Regions from separate parts of the Dysosmobacter welbionis genome, predicted to be linked through region 1. Evidence: riboswitches for the same ligand, from Rfam matches in the RefSeq annotation. Region 1 holds a riboswitch; each other region holds the start of a gene.
What was found. Region 1 has a riboswitch for FMN ahead of EIO64_RS00770 (ECF transporter S component). Riboswitches for the same ligand answer to the same signal wherever they lie in the genome.
Positions count from the first base shown of each region.

Region 1 (6,206 bases):
CTCCCGGTCGAATTCCTTCTGAATAGATGCCCCCACCTCGGGGTCGGCCTGGGAGAGAAAGTCCATGATGTCCTGGATCATTGCAGGGGTCCTCCTTCGTGTGATCCGGTCTTCCGGAAAATATAAGCCTTTTCCAGCTTATCAGAGTTCCAGGGACCTGTCAAGGGAACAAGAGGTAATACCCCCACAAAATGTTGTAGAGATAGTGGGAATATTTTGACGATTTTGTGGGAGGCGGACCTTTTCCCAGTCATTCCAGCCGGGATGGCGTGCCGTCCTCAAAAAGTCCGGCTTCTGTCAGCACCCAGGGGATGGGATAGTCGTGGACGCCGAAGGGGATCTCCTGGCGCAGCAGCCGCTCCCGGCACAGCAGAACCGCCGCGCCCCGGTAGTGGGCCAGGAAGCGGTCGTAATAGCCGCCGCCCCGCCCCAGACGGCGGCCCTCCCGGCTGCAGGTGACACAGGGGATCACCGCCAGGTCGATCTGGTCCGGGGAGAGGGCAGGGCTGTCTGCCGGAGGCTCCAGAATGCCGTAGGCGCCGGGGAAGAGCTCCTTCAGGTCGCGGATGGCCCGCAGCTCCATGATGCCATCCGCCACACACAGAGGGACGCACAGCATCTTGCCGTCTGCCAGAGTCTGCTCCAGGATGGGACGGGTGTCGATCTCCCGCCCGGCGGAGACGAAGCAGAACACCGCTCCGGCACTGCGATACTCTGGAAGAGCCAGGAGATGGCGGGCGATGGCCCGGTCCGCTGCTTCCCGGTACCGGAAGGGGAGCTGGGCGCTGAGGCGCCGGATCGTAGCCCGGAGCTGCTGTTTTTCCTCGTCTATTGTCATGGCAGGGGATCCTCCTCTTTCTCTGGACGGGCCGCGCCGTAGGAGATGACGTCGGTCCCGAACTTTCCACGGAGGCGGTCCATAGCCGCCTCCAGCTTTTCCTGTTTTTCTTTTTTGGGCGCCGCCCCAGCTGTGAACAGGTCTACCTGTTCATAGGCGTCCTCCGACCGAACCAGATGGATGGCGGTAACAGTCAGGGCCCGCACGGGAGCCGGGGGTTTCCACAGCTGGCCGGTCAGGTCCATGGCCGCCGCCGTCAGCTCCCGGATCAGGTGGGTGGGGGCGGAGAGCTGCATCTGACGGGAGCGGTCATGGAACTGGGGATCCCGCACCGTCACCTGGACGCCGCCGGCATACAGCCCGCTGTGCCGCAGTCGGGTGGCCACGGAGTCCGCCAGCACGGCGACGCCGCCCCGCACCTGCTCTGCGGTGGTGAGGTTTTTCGGGAAGGTAGTGCCGTTGCCAACGGACTTCACCATCTCCGGCTCGTACCGGGAGCGGACTGGATCGGTGTCCAGCCCGTTGGCATAGTCGTGGAGCTGGACGCCCATTTTGCCCATCAGGGTCTCCAGGGCATCCCGCTTGCAGGCCGCCAACTCTCCGATGGTCTTCACGCCGAACTGGGCCAAAATCTTCCGGGCGGCGCCCCCCACGTACAGCAGCGCCCCACCGGCAGAGGCCAGACCAGCCTCTGCCAGTTCTCCCGGGAGACGACAGTGGTGGCGTCGGGTTTCCGGTAGTCGCTGCCCAGCTTGGCAAACACCTTGTTGAAGGAGACCCCCACTGAGAGGGTCAGTCCCATCTCCTGCTTCATCCGTTGCCGCAGATGGTCTGCCAGGGCCTTGGCATCACCGCCGAAGAGGTGGAGGGTATGGGTGACGTCCAGCCAGCTCTCATCGATGCCGAAGGGCTCCACCAGGTCCGTGTACTGCTCGTAGATGGTGTTGACCTCTTTGGAGACCTGCCGGTACAGTTTGTGGTGGGGTGGCAGCAGCACCAGCTCCGGGCACTTTTTCTTGGCCTGCCAGATGGTTTCCGCCGTCTGGACGCCGAATTTTTTCGCCGGTTCATTCTTGGCCAGGATGATGCCGTGGCGGGAGGTGGGATCTCCGCAGACCGCCACGGGCACGTTCTGCAGGTCTGGTCGGCTCCGCAGCTCCACGGAGGCGTAAAAGCTGTTCAGATCGCAGTGCAGGATGATGCGGTCCATGGCCCCGCCTCCTTTCTCACTTCTATTATAGCACATCTGTTCGTTCCTGAAAAGGGAGAAGGGATGGGAAGGTTTTGACATACCGGCGCAGGGAGGCGGAGGGACGGATATGGGCCGCAGTAAAAGGCGCGGGGACGGTATCCGCCCCCGCGCCTGTGGTGTTCAGATTTACAGAATCCCCATCAGCACCAGGGCCAGCACCACAAAGGTTGCCAGCAGGGCCAGGGAGAACAGGAGGAACCCGGCGCTCAGCTTGCCCTTGCCCTCGACAGGCGCATGGGACTCCGGTACCAGCCGGGCCTTCCGCAGGGCGGTGACCACCGGCTTGTAGAGCAGCAGGATCAGCGCCATGTTCAGGCCGCCCTTCACCAGGTTGAAGGGCAGGAACACCGGGATCAGCATGGGGACCACGATTTCCTCGCGATCCATTCCCATGTAGATGGGCGTGATGAGATAGTTCCACAGCAGCATCACCACGGTGAGGCAAACAGTGCCCAGGGCCAGACCGATGACGGCGCCCTTGCGGGTGTGGAACTTCTTGTAGACGAAGGCGGCGGTGCAGCAGAAGGCGCAGGTAGCCAGCACATTCATGATGCAGCCGATGGGGCCGGTGTCGCTGACGGTGAACATCTCCACCACGGCCACCACGATGGAGATGACGGCGGCGGACAGAGGTCCGAAGAGGAAGGCGCCGATGCAGATGACCGTGTCCTTCAGGTCCATCTGCAGGAAGCCGGACACCTGTGGCAGCATCTTGCTGAGGAGCATCACCACATAGGCGATGGCCGCCAGCATGGCCAGGGAGGTGATGGTTCGGACGTTTGTTGCGGGCCGGGAGGGGTTCTTGATGGCGTTGGCATTGGGTTCGGACATAAAAATACACTCCTTTTCGTTGCTTGAAAACACCCTGGACGCTTTGGCTTCTCCAAGGTGATCCACGCAACGCAGGAGCGCGAACAAACGCGCGGCCACGCCGCACTCATCTTCTTCCATCCAGACTGTAACTGTTGGTCCCGGAGTTTCACCGAGTCAGCGCCTGTGCATACGCGCAGGCGGTCGCGGACTGTACCGCCAGTGGGGAATTTCACCCCGCCCTGAAGACAAAGTATTCAGTTGCTTTCTGGCCATAGTATATGACAGCGCGGAAGAAATTGCAAGTCCCTAAATGAAAAAACGGCAAATTTCCCGTGGGTCTTTACAAACAAGAACGGATGTTCTATACTGAATCAAAGACCAGAAGGAGGGAGGCGGAGACCATGCGGGGGCGGCAGGCGGCCTGCTGCTTTACCGGGCACCGGCCCGGTAAGCTGCCATGGCGGTATAACGAGGAGGACCTGCGCTGCGTGTCGCTCAAGGCCCGCATCGCAGACGCGGTGGAGGCGGCCTATCAGGAGGGATTCCGTCACTTTCTCTGCGGCATGGCCCTGGGCTGTGACCTGTATTTCTGCGAGTGCGTCCTCCGCCTGCGCCAGACGCACCCGGACGTGACGGTGGAGGCGGCCGTCCCATGTCCCTCCCAGGCGGATGCCTGGCCGCCGGACCAGCGGCGGCGGTATGAGCGGCTGGTGGCTGCCTGTGACTTTGAGACCCTGGTGTCCGCCTGCTACACCCCCGCCTGTATGCAGCGGCGGGACCGGTATATGGTGGACCACGCCGCGCTGCTGATCGCCGCCTTTGACGGGTCTCCCGGCGGAACCCGGTACACGGTGGAGTACGCCATGCGCCGGGGGCTGGAGATCGTGGACCTGCCCATTGTGCTGGAGCCCGCCCGATAGGCCGGGGCGCTTGGATGCGGAGACGTCCGGTGCCTTGGTTTTTTCTTGCAATATGGGCCGGAGCCGTTGCGCGGGGAGCCCTGTTGTGGTATGTTGGAGAGGAAGGCAATCTGAGATTGCGGAACTTCCATGCTTGGTTGCTGGTATGCAACCGGGCGGCCTGATAAGCTGAAGGCATCCAAGAGAAGGGAGAATGCCTATGACATTCGGAGAGAAGCTGCAATCCCTCCGGCAGAGAGCCGGCATGAGCCAGGACGCGCTGGCCGAGCGCCTGCAGGTGAGCCGGCAGGCCGTCAGCCGCTGGGAACGGGACGAGACCATGCCGGAGACGGACAAAGTGGTGGCCCTGGCGGATATTTTCGGTGTGACAACAGACTATCTGCTCCGCCTCCAGCTGGAGCAGACGAAGCCGGAGGAGAAGCAGCCGCCGCCCCAGGAACGGAAGGACTGGGTGGAGCGTTTTTTGGCCTTTAGCAAGCGGAAGTGGTACCTGCTGGGATGGGTGCTGATCGCCTGGGGCGTATTGGATCTGGTGCAGCTGGCGCTGTTTTATCTGGCGTACCGGGGGATGCTGGGCGGATTCACGGGTCTGATCGGCTGGGATATGGCGGAGATGGGCGGAGTGAATCTGCTTGACGTGTTCCCGGCAGGTGTGCTGCTGTTCCCGGCCCTGTACGCCGCCGTGAAGATCGCGGCGGGGGTGCTGGTGCTGTATTTCGGAAAAAGGCATGTACAAAAGAAGCGGGAGGAGGAAATGCAGTGAAGGGAATCTTTTGGGGGTTCTTCTTGATCTTTATCAATTTTTATGTGACAATCAACGGACATACACTGAATCTGCTGCCGACCTTTGCGGGTTATATCTTACTCTATCGGGCAGCAGGGGAATTGTTGGGAGAGAGCGGTCGATTCGGGAAACTCCGCCCCTTTGCTGTGGCTGTGGCCATATACACAGGTATCCTGTGGGTGGGAGACTTGCTGGGCGTGACCGGCGCAAACTGGCTGAGTACGCTCCTGGAGCTGGCTGCTCTGGCGGTCGCCCTGTATATTTCCTGGAGCGTGATCCAGGCCATTTTGGAGATGGAGACCCATTATGGGACAGATCTGAACGGCACTTCGGCACGGACCGCCTGGTTTGTCCTGTTGGCGGCACAGATTGCCGGAACGCTGGGCGGCCTGCTGCTGGACGCTTTGGCACTGATGGCCCTGATTGCCCTGCTGGTGGGCATCATCTGGTTTCTCGCGGCACTGTGGAAGTGCGCCGGGCTCTATGACGGCCTGCCGCCCAAGGACGCCGGCCTGGAAAACCTGTGAGAGACCGAGAGGAGAGAGACCGCCATGCGAAAGGTACTGCCCATGTCCCGCATCCGGGAGATGGAGCCCTATATGGACGCCAAGGTGCTGGACTACATCCACGAGGGGCAGATCGAAGCGTTTGAGGGCTTTGAGGACTTCGATCTGATCGCCTTTGACTGGTACGACGTGCGCAGCGAGCGGACGGCAGCATCCCAGATGCTGCTGTATCTGGACCGGGAGGACCTGTTCGTCTTCTGTGAGGACGACGCAGCGGAGGACGCCGCCCAGGCGGCCCTGCTGGTGCCGGAGGAAGAGGCACTGTCCAACGAGCAGGTGCTCCACCGCTTCTTCGTCCGGCTGCTGAGGGGGGATATGGCCCATCTGGACCGGCTGGAGGCGGACATCAGCGATGGGGAGACAGAGGTGCTCACCGGTGCCCATGAGGCGTATCTGGACCGGATCATCGCTTGGCGGCAGGAGCTGCTGCGGCTGAAGCGGTACTACGAGCAGCTGGATTCCATCTTTGACGAGCTGGCGGAGAACGACAACAGCCTGCTGGGCAAGCAGAACACCCGCCGTTTTGCAAACTTGGGCAATCGGATGGAGCGGTATCTGAACGCGGTCCAGTCCCTGCGGGAGTCCGTGGCCCAACTGCGGGAGGCCTATCAGTCCCAGCTGTCCATCCAGCAGAACGACCTGATGAAGATCTTCACCGTGGTGACGGCGGTGTTCCTGCCCCTGACCCTGCTGGTAGGCTGGTATGGGATGAACTTTGTGGGGATGCCGGAGCTCCACTGGAAGTACGGATACCCGGCGGTGATTCTGGTGAGCGTGGGGATCGTGGCGGCGCTGGTGATCTACTTCAAGAAGAAAAAGTGGCTGTGACACAGAAAAACAGCAGGCCGTCCCCATTGGGGGGCGGCCTGCTTTGTGCCTCGCAGCGGTTCAGGTTGCCCGGTCCCGCAGATATCTGTCGATGTCGAAGGCCAGCAGCTTCGTGTCCCCCTTGAGATACAGGGGGTGGTGGGGGTGGCCGGATTTCAGCAGGGGGCCGGCGGTGAACCACCCGGCCCCGGCGGCGCTGGCGTCG
Region 1 covers NZ_CP034413.3:138,721-144,926, reverse strand. The annotation lists gene glyA (serine hydroxymethyltransferase) at 1-81, opposite strand, end outside; gene EIO64_RS00780 (5-formyltetrahydrofolate cyclo-ligase) at 251-838, opposite strand; gene EIO64_RS18940 (DinB/UmuC family translesion DNA polymerase) at 835-1,491, opposite strand; gene EIO64_RS18935 (DNA polymerase Y family protein) at 1,449-2,048, opposite strand; gene EIO64_RS00770 (ECF transporter S component) at 2,217-2,921, opposite strand; FMN riboswitch at 3,026-3,154, opposite strand; gene EIO64_RS00765 (SLOG family protein) at 3,260-3,823, shown strand; gene EIO64_RS00760 (helix-turn-helix domain-containing protein) at 4,023-4,586, shown strand; gene EIO64_RS00755 (hypothetical protein) at 4,583-5,134, shown strand; gene EIO64_RS00750 (magnesium transporter CorA family protein) at 5,159-6,001, shown strand; gene EIO64_RS00745 (DUF1643 domain-containing protein) at 6,062-6,206, opposite strand, start outside.

Region 2 (6,206 bases), 1.0 Mb from region 1:
CTATCGGCGGAAAACCAGAAGCTCACTGACACAGGCGGCAAATTTCCACATGGCGAAGGTGCTCTGGCGCTCGATCAGATACTCAATGCAGTTGGAATACCCGCTCATCGTACGCCCATCCAGCACGCGTTTCCAGGCGATCAGGTCCATTGGTCTTGCTGCGGTCCGCACTGGCACAAATGATCTCTGCCCGGCTGTGCCCTGTGACGGCGTAAAAGCCCGCAGAACTGTTTTATACCATGGTGTATAGAAGTCCCGCGCGGTGGGCGGCCCGCAATGACGGATACGGGTTGTAAAAGCGTGCCTCCCTTGTTTTGGTCTTTCTCCCCATCGCTCCGCAGGGCGTGCTTGTTGTATTTTTGCAATGACTTCTTCCTGCAATTCGCCTTTCTGAACGATATTAGTTTCCTTTCTGAGAATGGCTTGGAATGGCGAGAAGGCAGATGTCGCTCTGCTGACAAATCCGCATGGGATATGTCGCGTCACACGGCAGGATATCGGTCTGCTGAAGCTGTGCTCCGGACAAATCAGGATCACTTCTCAGCCTTTGCCATCATCCGGTTCCGCAGCAGAAATCCAGTAACCTTTGTTGTTGCAAAGATGGTCCATGGCCAGGCGCACAAGCGCAGGCCACCGTCCCGCCATGTAGTTGATGCGTGCAGGACAGGATTTTGGGATGCAGAAGATGAAGAACTGCCATACGCTGTCGGAAGCTCTGAGGACGGAGCGCTGACCGCCGCATTGGTGACGCGATCTGAAAAAGCGGTGTGTGCCATTGGTATTGGGGCAAAGACAGCAGTGGCGAGGTCTGCTGTCTGATCGGAGACTTTTTATCTATCAGTAATACGCCAAAACAAAGCCAGCCGGGGATCTTCAAAATTTCCGGCTGGCTCTTATAATGTTCACTCCATTGCTTTCCGATATGGGGATGCAGCAGCTCCCTATCAGCTCTGCTTTTCAGCTTTCAGGAATACGGACGGTGCGCGCTTATAAGTCGCAAGGCTCACAACGACCAGTGCGATACCGCAGGCAACCGTGCCCGGCACCGCCGCCCCAAGGCCGAAGGGCTGGCCTGCCAGCTTCCAGCCAACGCAGACAACAAACCCGCCCAGCAACCCGGCCATGACGCCGGTCTTGGTTGCCTTCTTCCAGAACAGCGCTGCAAATGCGGGAATCCCAGCCGATGCGGCATAGAAGCTCCAGGCGAACATGAGGATGTTGTATGCATTGTGGATGTACAACGCGATCACCAGCGCGCCCAGGGGCAGGACAATGGAGAAGATGCGGGAGAGGGAGATCTCGGTCCGCTCCGGCATTTGGGGACGGATGGTCTTTCCGATGTCGTGGACGCAGGTCTGCACAGATACCAGCAGATAGCTGTCCGCCGTGGACATGATGACCGAGAGCATACCGGCCAACGCAAGTCCCGTCAGACCGGCGGGAAGGATCCGGATCGCCAGGGCCGGAACGACAGCGTCCGTCGAGCCATACTGCGCCAGGATGTCGCCGCCGAGGATCTGACGGCCCACAACACCCATGAAGTAGACCAGCACAATGGTCACGCCGTATACGGCCGTACCCAGGAACATCCCGCGCTTTGCCGCCCTTCGGCTCTTGGCGGCAAATGCGCGCTGCCACATTTCCGCACCTGCCATGGTGAAAACCAGATAGGTGATGATGTCTCCCAAAATGCTGCCGTCAATATGCGGCTCCACCAGCGCCGGGTCCAGGTTGGCCGCAAAGTTCGCAAAGCCGCCCACGTTGAACAGGGCCGCCACCGGGATCAGGATATACACGAAGACGATCAGCATATAAAATTGCAGCACGTCGGTGTATACCACGCCGAACAGGCCGGAGGTGGCTGTGTAGACCATAAAGACCACTGTTGCGATCAGCGCGCCCATCTCATAGGAGAGGCCGAACTCTCCCCCCAGCATCCGGATGATCGTGGCCGTGGCGGTGACCTGGGAGGCCACCGTCCCCATCATGGCGAACGCGATCAGCACAGAGAGGGTGATCTTGGCTGCCCGGCCAAACCGCCGTTCAAACAGCTCCGGGATAGAGGTGATCCCGTACTGCATCCCGATATCCGAGATCTTCCCGGCGATGCCGGAGAAAATGAACATTCCCAGAAGGTATGGAATTGCGGTAAGGACCGCCTTGAAGCCGTCGGTATAGGCCACACCTGCCCGGCCCATCAGACCGCTGCCGCCGATGATCGTCGCGCAGACGGTGGCCATCAGCACCATCGGCCCAAAGGACCGGCCCGCTACATAATAATCCTTTGTGTTCTGGATCCGCCTGACGGAATAGACCCCCACCAGGACCATGATGACAAGGTATGCCGTAATGATTCCCAGATCCAAAATCGTCAATACGCTGTGATCCATCAAAAATGCCCTCCTTTTCTTTGTTTGCTCCAGAGGGCCGCACCTGCATACCTTTGTCCGGCAAGATCTTCAGCAGCTGTCTGCTTCCATTCACACCCACATTATATATGTTTCGGCGCAGCCCTCTACCCATAAGGGCAGATCCTGATCCATATTCTTCACCCCTTCTAACCACGTCCTCTTGTGGCAGTGAATATATGAACATTATAATGTTACTTGAAAAAAATGTCAATTTGTCCGATATGTATCAGAAATTCTTTATTCAAAAAGTATATATGCCATCCCGCCAGTTTTGCCAATCATGATACCTGGACCAAGGGACGCTGTATACTGCACAAAGAAAAACTGCGCATCCATACAAGCCCCTGCCTGCTGGATGCGCAATTTCCTATATCATCTACCATCATTCATGCGTCAGCAAATACTCTTTCAGTCCGCTGAGAGACGCCCTGCCGGCCTCTGCCCCGAGGTCATAAACAGCCTGCAGCTTGGCGGGGTCCTTTTCCACACGCCTGATTGGGAGTGGGCCATTGGGCCGAACCACGAAGAGCTCCCCGCGCTGCTCCATCCCTATGATCTCCTCCACCTGCCGGTTATAGACTTCCCACCGCCGGTTCAGACTCTCCGCAAAGGCCGGATAGCGATGGTAATAGAGGCGGTTGAATCGCTGAAGCCATGCTGCGGGCCGCTCTTTCCGATACTCCAAGGGACGTGTGAGCACGAGAACGGTCTTGTCGTAGCCCAGACTCTTGCAGAAATGGACTGGAATACTGTCGCTGACCCCGCCATCCAGGTAGAATCTCCCATCCAACTCCACAGGCCGGGAGACATAGGGCATGGCAGAGGTGGCCCGCAGGACCTCCATCTGACGGAACGGCTCTGTGATCCGGATATACTCCGGGGCGCCTGTGTGCAGATCGGTGACCGCGGCATAGAAGTCAACGCCCGATCTCTGAAAGGCCGCTTCATCAAATATATCCAGCTTGGAGGACACCTCATAGAAGGCGAAGTCGGCGTTGATCAGATTGCCCGTGGTCAGCAGCGAGCGCAGCCCCATGTACCGCTTATCCCGGATATACTTCAAATTATACCGTATGGCGCGTCCCTTCTGACCGGCGGGAGCATTGATCCCAAACAGCGCACCGGCCGACACACCGACGATTCCATCAAAGGATATCTGTTCATCCATCCAGGAGTCCAGAACGCCTGCGGTAAACATTCCGCGCATGGCGCCGCCCTCCAAGACCAAGCCCGTTTTCATCCCTGTCCTGCCTCCTGTGATTTTGTCGATTTTGATATTTTACCACAGGAAAAGCCAAAATGGAATGCCTTGTACGAGACACAGGATATCGATCAGAAAGCGCAGAAGTTGATACGGCGGGAAGGACATTTTCCTTGACGGTTCTTTTATTTAATGATACATTTAGGTATGTAAGTTTTCTTCGGAAACGAGATATTTCTCTACTGGCGGTAACAGTCCGCGAGCGATCAGCTAATCCGGTGGAATTCCGGAGCCAACAGGTTCGGTCTGGAGGGGAGAAGAAGGCTTTCTGGTGCCGTGCCGGATGCCCATCCTCCTCAAGCAAAAGTGTATACTCTAAGCACCCGGTACAGCCATCTCTCTGCGTCAGGGAAATGGCGCCGGGATTTTTTATTTCCGGCGGCTTCTCCCTCGGAAGCGTCCAGTATGAATACGGAAGGAGCCTTGCTATGGAGCCAAACCTGCAGCCAAACCCATTGGAAACGGATCCCATACCCAAACTGATCGTTCGATACGCCGTTCCCACCTCACTGACACTGATGGTCAACTACCTCTATAACATCGTGGATCAGATCTTTGTCGGACAGGGCGTGGGCATTACAGGAATGGCAGCCACTAATATCGCGTTCCCGCTGACCATTCTGGTCAATGCTGTGGCATTGATGCTGGGAGACGGATGTGCCGCCAATATCAGTCTGTGCCTGGGTCGGAAAGAGCAGCGGGAGGCGGACAGCACCATCAGTCACGCCCTCACCCTGATCTTGGCCAGCGGTCTGCTGGCCGCTCTGGCCTGCGGCATCTTCGCCCCGCAGATCGTAGTCCTTTTCGGCGCGACGTCGACTGCCTATGCAGAGTCTCTGTCCTATATGCGCGCCATCGCATGGGGGATCCCGTTCCAGCTCCTTTGTCCCGCCTTCACCGCCATTATCCGGGCAGACGGCTCCCCGCAGTACATGATGAAGTGCATGATGACAGGGGCGGTCATCAATCTGATCCTGGACCCTATCTTTATCTTTCCGCTGAAGATGGGCGTTGTGGGCGCCGGGATCGCCACGGTGATCGGGCAGGTGGCTGCTGGATGCCTGGCCCTGCTCTACCTGCGCCGCCTCAAAACCGTTCATATCCGGCGGGAGGACCTGCGCCCTACACGGAAGCTGACCTGTCGTATTCTGGCACTGGGCCTCCCCAGCTTGCTTACGCAGATGCTCTCCGCTCTGGTGCAGATTACCCTGAACAATCTGATGCGGGCCTATGGAGCCGCCACAGTCTATGGCAGTGACATTGCCTTATCCGTCTACGGCATGATGATGAAGGTCTACCAGATCGCTCACTCCATGTTCGTCGGGGTGTCCTCTGCCATCCAGCCCATCAACGGCTATAATTTCGGCGCCAACCACTATGCGCGGGTCCAAAAGACATTCCATATAGCTTCTCTTATTGCAGTAGGCATTTCAGTGGTGTGGTTTCTCATTTTCATGGTGTTCCCGCGGCAGATCGCAAGCTGCTTTGTATCGGACAATGCGCTCTATCTGGATTGCGCACAGCACTGCTTCCGGCTCTATATGCTGGCCTTTTTCCTGTATGGCCTTCACATGACCTCAGCCTCCTTCTTCCAGGGGATCGGCCGGCCTGGTAAGTCCCTGCTGATTCCTCTGGCCCGGCAGGGCTGCTTCCTGATCCCTCTGGCGCTTCTGCTATCCCGCTCCTTCGGGCTAGACGGCGCACTTCTGGCCGCACCGATAGCCGATGCTCTTGCGTTCCTGCTCTGCCTGCTGCTGGCCCGCTGGGAATTTCGAAGTTGGAGAAGAAAGGGCTGGCTGTGCAAAGGAGAGCGCAAATATCGCGCATCATAAGCGCACATGTTCCGAAGCCCCTGGATCGAGCATTTATAAATGAAAATCTATCATTGGGAGGACGATTCCCATGACAACGCGGACCCTTTCATTGCAGTTGGAGGAAGATTTCACCACACATACAGCCGCACTGTTTGTAAGCCATGTCAATGTCTTTCAGAGCACCATCCGCATAATCGCCGGTGAGCGAAGCATCAATGCGAAAAGTCTTCTCGGGGTCGTCTCCTTCGGCTTTCGTCAGGGACAGCAGGTACAGGTCGCTGCAGACGGCCCTGACGAAGCCGAAGCTGTAAACGCGTTGTCGCAATTTTTCCAGTCTTCTGCTTCCGCATGACTTGTCTGCATATAGGAGATGGAGAAGAACCTCAATGAAGCCATTCAACACAAAAGAGAGATTCTCTATTCCGAACCTGATGGGATATTTTCGGCTCCTCCTCATTCCGGTATTCTGTTACCTCTATCTGGCAAAAGAAGCGTACCATTGGGCCGCAGGTGTTGTCCTCCTCTCCAGTCTCACGGATCTGTTTGATGGGATGATCGCAAGAAAGTTCAACATGATCACAAATTTGGGCAAGGCGCTTGACCCGATCGCGGACAAACTGACACACGGTGCATTGGCTCTTTGTCTGGCCTTCCGCTATCCCCAGATGTGGGTCCTGTTTGGTCTTATGGTGCTCAAGGAGGGCTACATGGTGGTTATGG
Region 2 covers NZ_CP034413.3:2,699,748-2,705,953, reverse strand. The annotation lists gene EIO64_RS14220 (hypothetical protein) at 1-177, opposite strand; gene EIO64_RS14215 (hypothetical protein) at 349-819, shown strand; gene EIO64_RS14210 (sodium:solute symporter family protein) at 945-2,390, opposite strand; gene EIO64_RS14205 (patatin-like phospholipase family protein) at 2,794-3,651, opposite strand; FMN riboswitch at 3,825-3,938, shown strand; gene EIO64_RS14200 (MATE family efflux transporter) at 4,101-5,504, shown strand; gene EIO64_RS14195 (HPr family phosphocarrier protein) at 5,575-5,838, shown strand; gene EIO64_RS14190 (CDP-alcohol phosphatidyltransferase family protein) at 5,873-6,206, shown strand, end outside.
Region 2: another riboswitch for FMN. It lies ahead of EIO64_RS14200 (MATE family efflux transporter); the one in region 1 lies ahead of EIO64_RS00770 (ECF transporter S component).

Region 3 (6,206 bases), 810 kb from region 1:
GGTTGACCGGGTCGCCCCTTTTCCGTTCCCGCAAAACCGTATTCGCCACGGTGTGGGGAATGGCGGAAATGGAAAAATCCGTCTGTGTGACTGCCGCCACGGTCAAGCTAATCCCGTCTATCGCCACAGAGCCTTTCTCCACGATATAGCGCAGAATATCCGGCGCCGCCCGCACGGTGAACCAGACTGCCGTATCGTCCCGCCGCACATTTGCCACCGTTCCAACGCCATCCACATGACCGGCCACGATATGTCCGCCAAAACGCCCGTCCGCGGGCATGGCCCGCTCCAAATTCACATGACTTCCCGTACCCAGCCGGGACAGAGCAGAGCGGTTCAGCGTTTCGTGCATGACATCCGCCGAAAAAGAGGTGTCCGATAAAGCGGTAACGGTGAGACAGATACCGTTGACGGCGATGCTGTCTCCGATTTTCGTAGTTTCCAAAACGGTTTCAGCCGCTATGGTGAGGATTGCGGAGTGCGGGCCGTGCCGGATTTGTGTCACCGTTCCAATTTCTTCAACAATCCCGGTGAACATGACTTGCCACCTCACTTTCCAGCAGAATGTCCTCCCCCAACTGCGTGATAACCATGTTTTTCAACTGGAACGCACAGTCGGGCAACGGTACACCAGCGCCCTCTACCGGCGTTTTTGCCGTCTGCCCTCCGAACAGCTTGGGCGCGATATATGCCTGCACTTTCTGAACGATGCCGCTTTCCAGCGCGGCCCAGTTCAGCGTGCCGCCGCCCTCCAACAAAATGCTGTCAAGGCCCTCCTGCCCCAGCCGTTCCATCAACCGCTCCAAATCAATGCGGCCATTCTTCCGTTCCGCCGGCAGAATACGGCAGCCGGCTTCTTCGTAGCCCGTCCATTTTTCACGGTCAGCGCAGCAGGTAACGAGGATAGTAGGAGCCTGTTTTGCCGTAGTGACTACTTGGGCGGTTAGAGGAGTGCGTAAATCGGTATCACAGATAATGCGAATGGGGTTTTTGCACCCGGCTTTCCGGCAGGTCAACAAGGGATCGTCGGCCAGTACCGTTCCAACTCCCACCATGATGCCGGTGTAGCGGTGGCGCTGCTCCTGCACATGATTTCTTGCCTGCTCTCCCGTGACCCATTTGGAGGCCCCTGTATAGGTTGCGATTTTTCCGTCCAGCGTCATGGCGTATTTCATCACCACAAAGGGGCGCTTTGTCTGGATGTAGTGGAAGAACACCTCATTCAGCCGGGTACATTCGTCCTCCAGGATATGTTCCGTCACCTCTATTCCGTGTTCTCGGAGTATTTGAATACCTCTCCCGCTGACAAGGGGATTTGGATCGCCGGAACCTACCACCACCCGCTTGATGCCGACGTTTAAGATGGCCTCCGTGCATGGTGGCTGATGCCCGTAGTGGCAGCAGGGTTCCAGTGTGACATACATAGTCGCTCCCTCCGAGGGCTCGGTACAAGAGGCAAGGGCGTTCCTCTCGGCGTGTGGCTGTCCACATTTTTCATGCCAGCCCCGCCCGATCACCCGGCCCTCTTTCACGATAACTGCGCCCACCATTGGATTCGGGGCCGTCCAGCCAACTCCCTTCTTTGCAAAATGCAAAGCCAAAGACATATAATCCTCGTCACTCATACCATCACCTCAAAAGCAAAAATCGCCCTGAACAAATCGTTCAGGGCGACGCAGATAGACACAGACATAGCGCCGGCATAAAATAAAACTCTGGATTGAAAACAATCCAGAGCAACTTACACGCACAGGGTGATAAACTTCATCCCTGTGTACTGCAAATCTTCTTTCATCCAGACTATACTGTCGGCTTCGGAGTTTCACCGAATCATGCCTTTCGGCTCGCGGGCTGTACCGCCGGTAGGGACTTACACCCTGCCCTGAAGATTTTATTCAATTGACAGAACTGAGTATATAGAATTATAGTTCGTTTGTCAAGAGGGTATATTTTAATTTCGCATTGCTTGATTTTCTTTGCAAAACATCCTTTTGCCTGGCGTGAAATGCAACAAAATGGGGTTGAAAGTTGCAAAGTATTGTTCCCTCTCCTTTTAGTCTGCCTTGTCTTATTTTCAATTACTGATATAGAGGGCTGCATCTTCACTGGCAGATAACTGTTTTGACGAGCATGAAAGCGGCAGGGTATATCCCCAGCCGCTTTCGTACTTATGCGTATATGATTTCATCATGAATCATTTCTACTGCCGCAAAACAGATATTATTCATCATTCCTACCCACTCCGCTTGGTTGGTAGCTTTCAACACTTCAGTAATTCCTTGGGCCTTCGACATTTGCCGAATGACGGTGACCATTTGCTCCTGTGCCTGCCGGTCAATATCGGCAAGGTAGCCATTCAGTTTGCCGCTTAACAGCAAAGCATTATAAAAGGCTGGGCGGTATTCTTTGAGATACCGCTTGTGCCGCTGACCCCATACGCCAACAGGCTGTCCTTCTTCAGCGGGTACGGTCAGACAGGGAAGATAGTAGTCGCCAATCAGTTCATACCAAAGGCCGTTGTTCTTGTCAAAAATGTACTTGTCCATAATAAAATCCTCCGCTATAATATATTCGCACATACGTCACAGTTCCCCGATTGCCACACGTTGCCATATCCTGTTGCGAGATTTTCTTGCCCTTGCTTTTGCCCTTATGAGTGGCCAGGGCAAGGGTAAACTTGTGTGAAACCGAATAAAGGGATAAGGCGAACACGCTGCGAAAAACCCTTTGTTTTCAAGGCTTTTGGAGGATTTTATTGAAAACCCACGGTGAGCGATAATCGCTCATAAAATCGTAGTATTCAAATTCCCATTTGTCGAACTATCAGTTTGCTTTTACCTCTTGCAAATTAACACATTTCAAACGGTCTGCTACGGCAGGCCGTTTGACTTTTCAAGGAGGTGTCCAACATGGCAACCACACGCCTGATGCCTCTCCACACCGGCAAAGGCCGCACGGTGGGACAGGCCATCAGCGCTATCATCGACTACACCGAAAATCCGCAAAAGACGGACGGCGGCAGGCTGATAACAAGCTGGCAGTGCGACAGCAGGATCGCCGATGCCGAGTTCCTTTTCGCCAAAAATCAATACACCCACAAGACCGGCAGAGTGCGCGGCGAGGATGATGTGATCGCCTACCATCTGCGGCAGTCCTTCGTTCCCGGAGAGATCACACCGGAGGAAGCGAACCGTTTGGGCTGTGAGCTGGCCAAGCGATTCACCAAAGGCAATCACGCCTATATCGTCTGCACCCATATCGACAAAGCCCATATTCACAATCATGTGATCTGGAACTCCACCGCACTCAGCCAGACCCGGAAATTCAGAAACTTTTGGGGCAGCAGCCGCGCCGTGCGGCGGCTCAACGATACCATCTGCATCGAGAACGGCTACTCCATCGTGGAGAATCCGAAGCGCCACGGCAAGAGCTACAACAAGTGGCTGGGCGACAAAAAGAAGCCCTCCCACCGGGAGCGGATATGCGCGGCCATTGACGATGCGCTGGCGCAAAAGCCCGACAGCTTTGAAACGCTGCTGGAGCTGCTGCGGCAGGCCGGGTATGAGGTCAAGGGCAAGAAAGTCCCGTCCCTGTTAGGCGGCGAACAGAAAAAATCCATTCGCATGGATACCCTCGGCGACGGTTATACTCCCGCAGATCTTCGTGCGGTGATTGCAGGTGAAAAGGCGCATACGCCGCGAAAGAGCGCCGCCGCACCGGTCAAACCGGAAAAGCGCAGCGGGAATCTGCTGGTGGACATTCAGACAAAATTACGCGCTGGCAAAGGTGCCGGTTATGCGCGTTGGGCGACGTTGTTCAATTTGAAGCAGATGGCACAGACGGTGGCCTATCTGCAAGACCATGAGCTTTTAGATTACGCCGTTCTCTCAGAGAAAGCGGCGGCAGCGTCCGCTCACTTCAATGAGCTTTCCGCAAGGATTAAGGCTGCGGAAAAGCGCATGGCTGAGATTGCGGTGCTGCGGGAGCATATTGCCAATTACGCCAAGACCCGCGATACCTACGTTGCCTATCGCAAGGCCGGGTACTCCAAGAAATTTCTTGCAGAGCATGAAAGCGAGATCACGATCCACAAGGCCGCAAAGAACTATTTTGATGGACTGGGCTTCAAGAAGCTGCCCACCATCAAGGCGCTGAATACCGAGTACGCCGAGCTGCTGGCGGAGAAGAAAGCCGCCTATGCCGACTACCGAAAAGCCCGTGAGGAAATGAAAGAGCTGCTGACGGCCAAGGCCAATATCGACCGTATTCTGGAGCTGGATAAGGAGCAGGAGGAAGCGAATGAACGACGGGAAAAAGAGGCAGAGCAGCGCTGAGCTGCCTGCCCATAAGCGATTTGCAAAATCGCGCAGCCGATGGATTTATCCATCGTTCCAGAACACAGTTTTTGTGTTCTGCGGGGATTGGGGCAGCGCCCCAACAAGCATGAAACAGGCGGGCTCCGTGTAAACGGAATCCGCCTGTTTTTGCAAAGTGGGTACCGCTTTGCATTGCTTGCCGCTTTCTTGCCCCCGTTCGTACCCCCGTTTTCCCCTCTACCCATACTACAATCCGAAAGGGGCGTTTTGGCCAGTTTCGGAGGACTTTTTCAAAAAATGTCGCTCCTATCCGTAACTTTTCTCTGAACACTTCGCCGGATGTCTTGTGTTTCTTCGGATATTCGTATATAATGTATCGTGTTGAGTATTATCCATGCGGAGGTGCGGTATGAACGGGATCAAGGGCTATATCTCCATTCGGGAGGCGTCTTACCGTTGGGGCGTGTCGGAGCGGCGGGTCAACCAATATTGCGCCGAGGGGCGGATCCCCGGCGCGTCCCGGTTCGGGCGCTCATGGGCGATCCCGGAAAACGCGGAAAAGCCCTCCGACCCGCGCTTCAAGGGGCAGCACCGCGATTCCGGCAGGACAAGCACCTGACGAATCCCCTCCGCATTGGAATTGGAAGCATCCGCAAAAAGGAAGTGAACGCTATGACTTGCGACGAGAGCTTGTACCGCCAATATCTGAGCGGTGATGACGAAGGGCTTAATGCCCTGATGAAAAAATACGGCGACCCCCTGACCCTGTATATCGACGGCTATCTGCACGACGTTCACGAGGCGGAGGAGCTGATGCTGGATGTTTTCGCCTATCTGTTCACGAAAAAGCCAAAAGTACGGGACGGCGGCTTCAAGGCGTATCTCTATAAGGCGGCGCGGCACATGGCACTGCGCCACAAGAGCAAGCGAAAACCGCTATTCAGCCTCGATGCGCTGACCGGTGAGCCGGACGGACGGCTGCTGGCGGAGGAGGTCATACGGACGGAGGAGCGAAACCGCATCCTGCACTTCTGCATGGATGAAATGAACCCGGACTACCGGGAGGTTTTGTACCTCACCTATTTCGAGGATATGAGCTACGCACAGGCGGCGGAGGTCACGGGGAAAACGGTAAAACAGATCACCAACATGGTGTATCGCGGAAAAGAAAGCCTGCGAAGGCTGCTGGAACGGGAGGGAATCACAAATGCGGAGTCATGAGGAGCGCGTCGCGGAGACGAAGCGGCGCATCGCCCAAATTGAGCGGGAAAAACGGCTGCGGCGCAATACGATCACCATGGCTTCTGCCGTGGCGGCGTGCCTTGTACTGCTCATCGGCGCGTCCCTTGCCATGCCCGGCATTGCCGCAAGCATCCAGACAGGCGACTACTCCGGCTTTGAAACGGCGGCCAGTATGTACGGCGGCGGCGCTGCCTTGGGATACATCGTCATCGGGCTGCTGGCGTTTTTACTCGGCGTGTGCGTGACCGTTCTGTGCTTCCGGCTGCGGCAGATGAACCGGGAGGACGGGCAGAACGAGGAAAGCGAGGATGCGCATGGAGCTGATTGAGAACCTGCTGCAACTGCTGGTCACGTTCGTGGGCGCGCTGCTCTCGGGTATCTCCTACCGGAAAAGTGGGCGACAGGCGTATTTTCTGCTGCTGTGCTTCTACGGCTGCTTTGCCCTCGGCGCGCTCTACTGGACGCTGTATCTGCTGCTGTTCGATACCACGCCGCGGGTTTTCTATGTCTCGGAGTTCGGCTGGGTGGCCAGCGTCATTTTCCTGCGCATTTTGCAGGCCACGCTCGCCAGTCAGGACGAGCGCAGCTTCCGCTGCCGCAGGGCATGGCTCGCGCCTGCGTTCGGCGTGCCGCTGCTGGCGTTCTACT
Region 3 covers NZ_CP034413.3:944,705-950,910, reverse strand. The annotation lists gene EIO64_RS04985 (riboflavin synthase) at 1-538, opposite strand, end outside; gene ribD (bifunctional diaminohydroxyphosphoribosylaminopyrimidine deaminase/5-amino-6-(5-phosphoribosylamino)uracil reductase RibD) at 519-1,625, opposite strand; FMN riboswitch at 1,780-1,894, opposite strand; gene EIO64_RS04975 (TnpV protein) at 2,169-2,546, opposite strand; gene EIO64_RS04970 (relaxase/mobilization nuclease domain-containing protein) at 2,910-4,334, shown strand; gene EIO64_RS04965 (helix-turn-helix domain-containing protein) at 4,726-4,935, shown strand; gene EIO64_RS04960 (RNA polymerase sigma factor) at 4,989-5,537, shown strand; gene EIO64_RS04955 (DUF4179 domain-containing protein) at 5,524-5,886, shown strand; gene EIO64_RS04950 (histidine kinase) at 5,873-6,206, shown strand, end outside.
Region 3: another riboswitch for FMN. It lies ahead of ribD (bifunctional diaminohydroxyphosphoribosylaminopyrimidine deaminase/5-amino-6-(5-phosphoribosylamino)uracil reductase RibD); the one in region 1 lies ahead of EIO64_RS00770 (ECF transporter S component).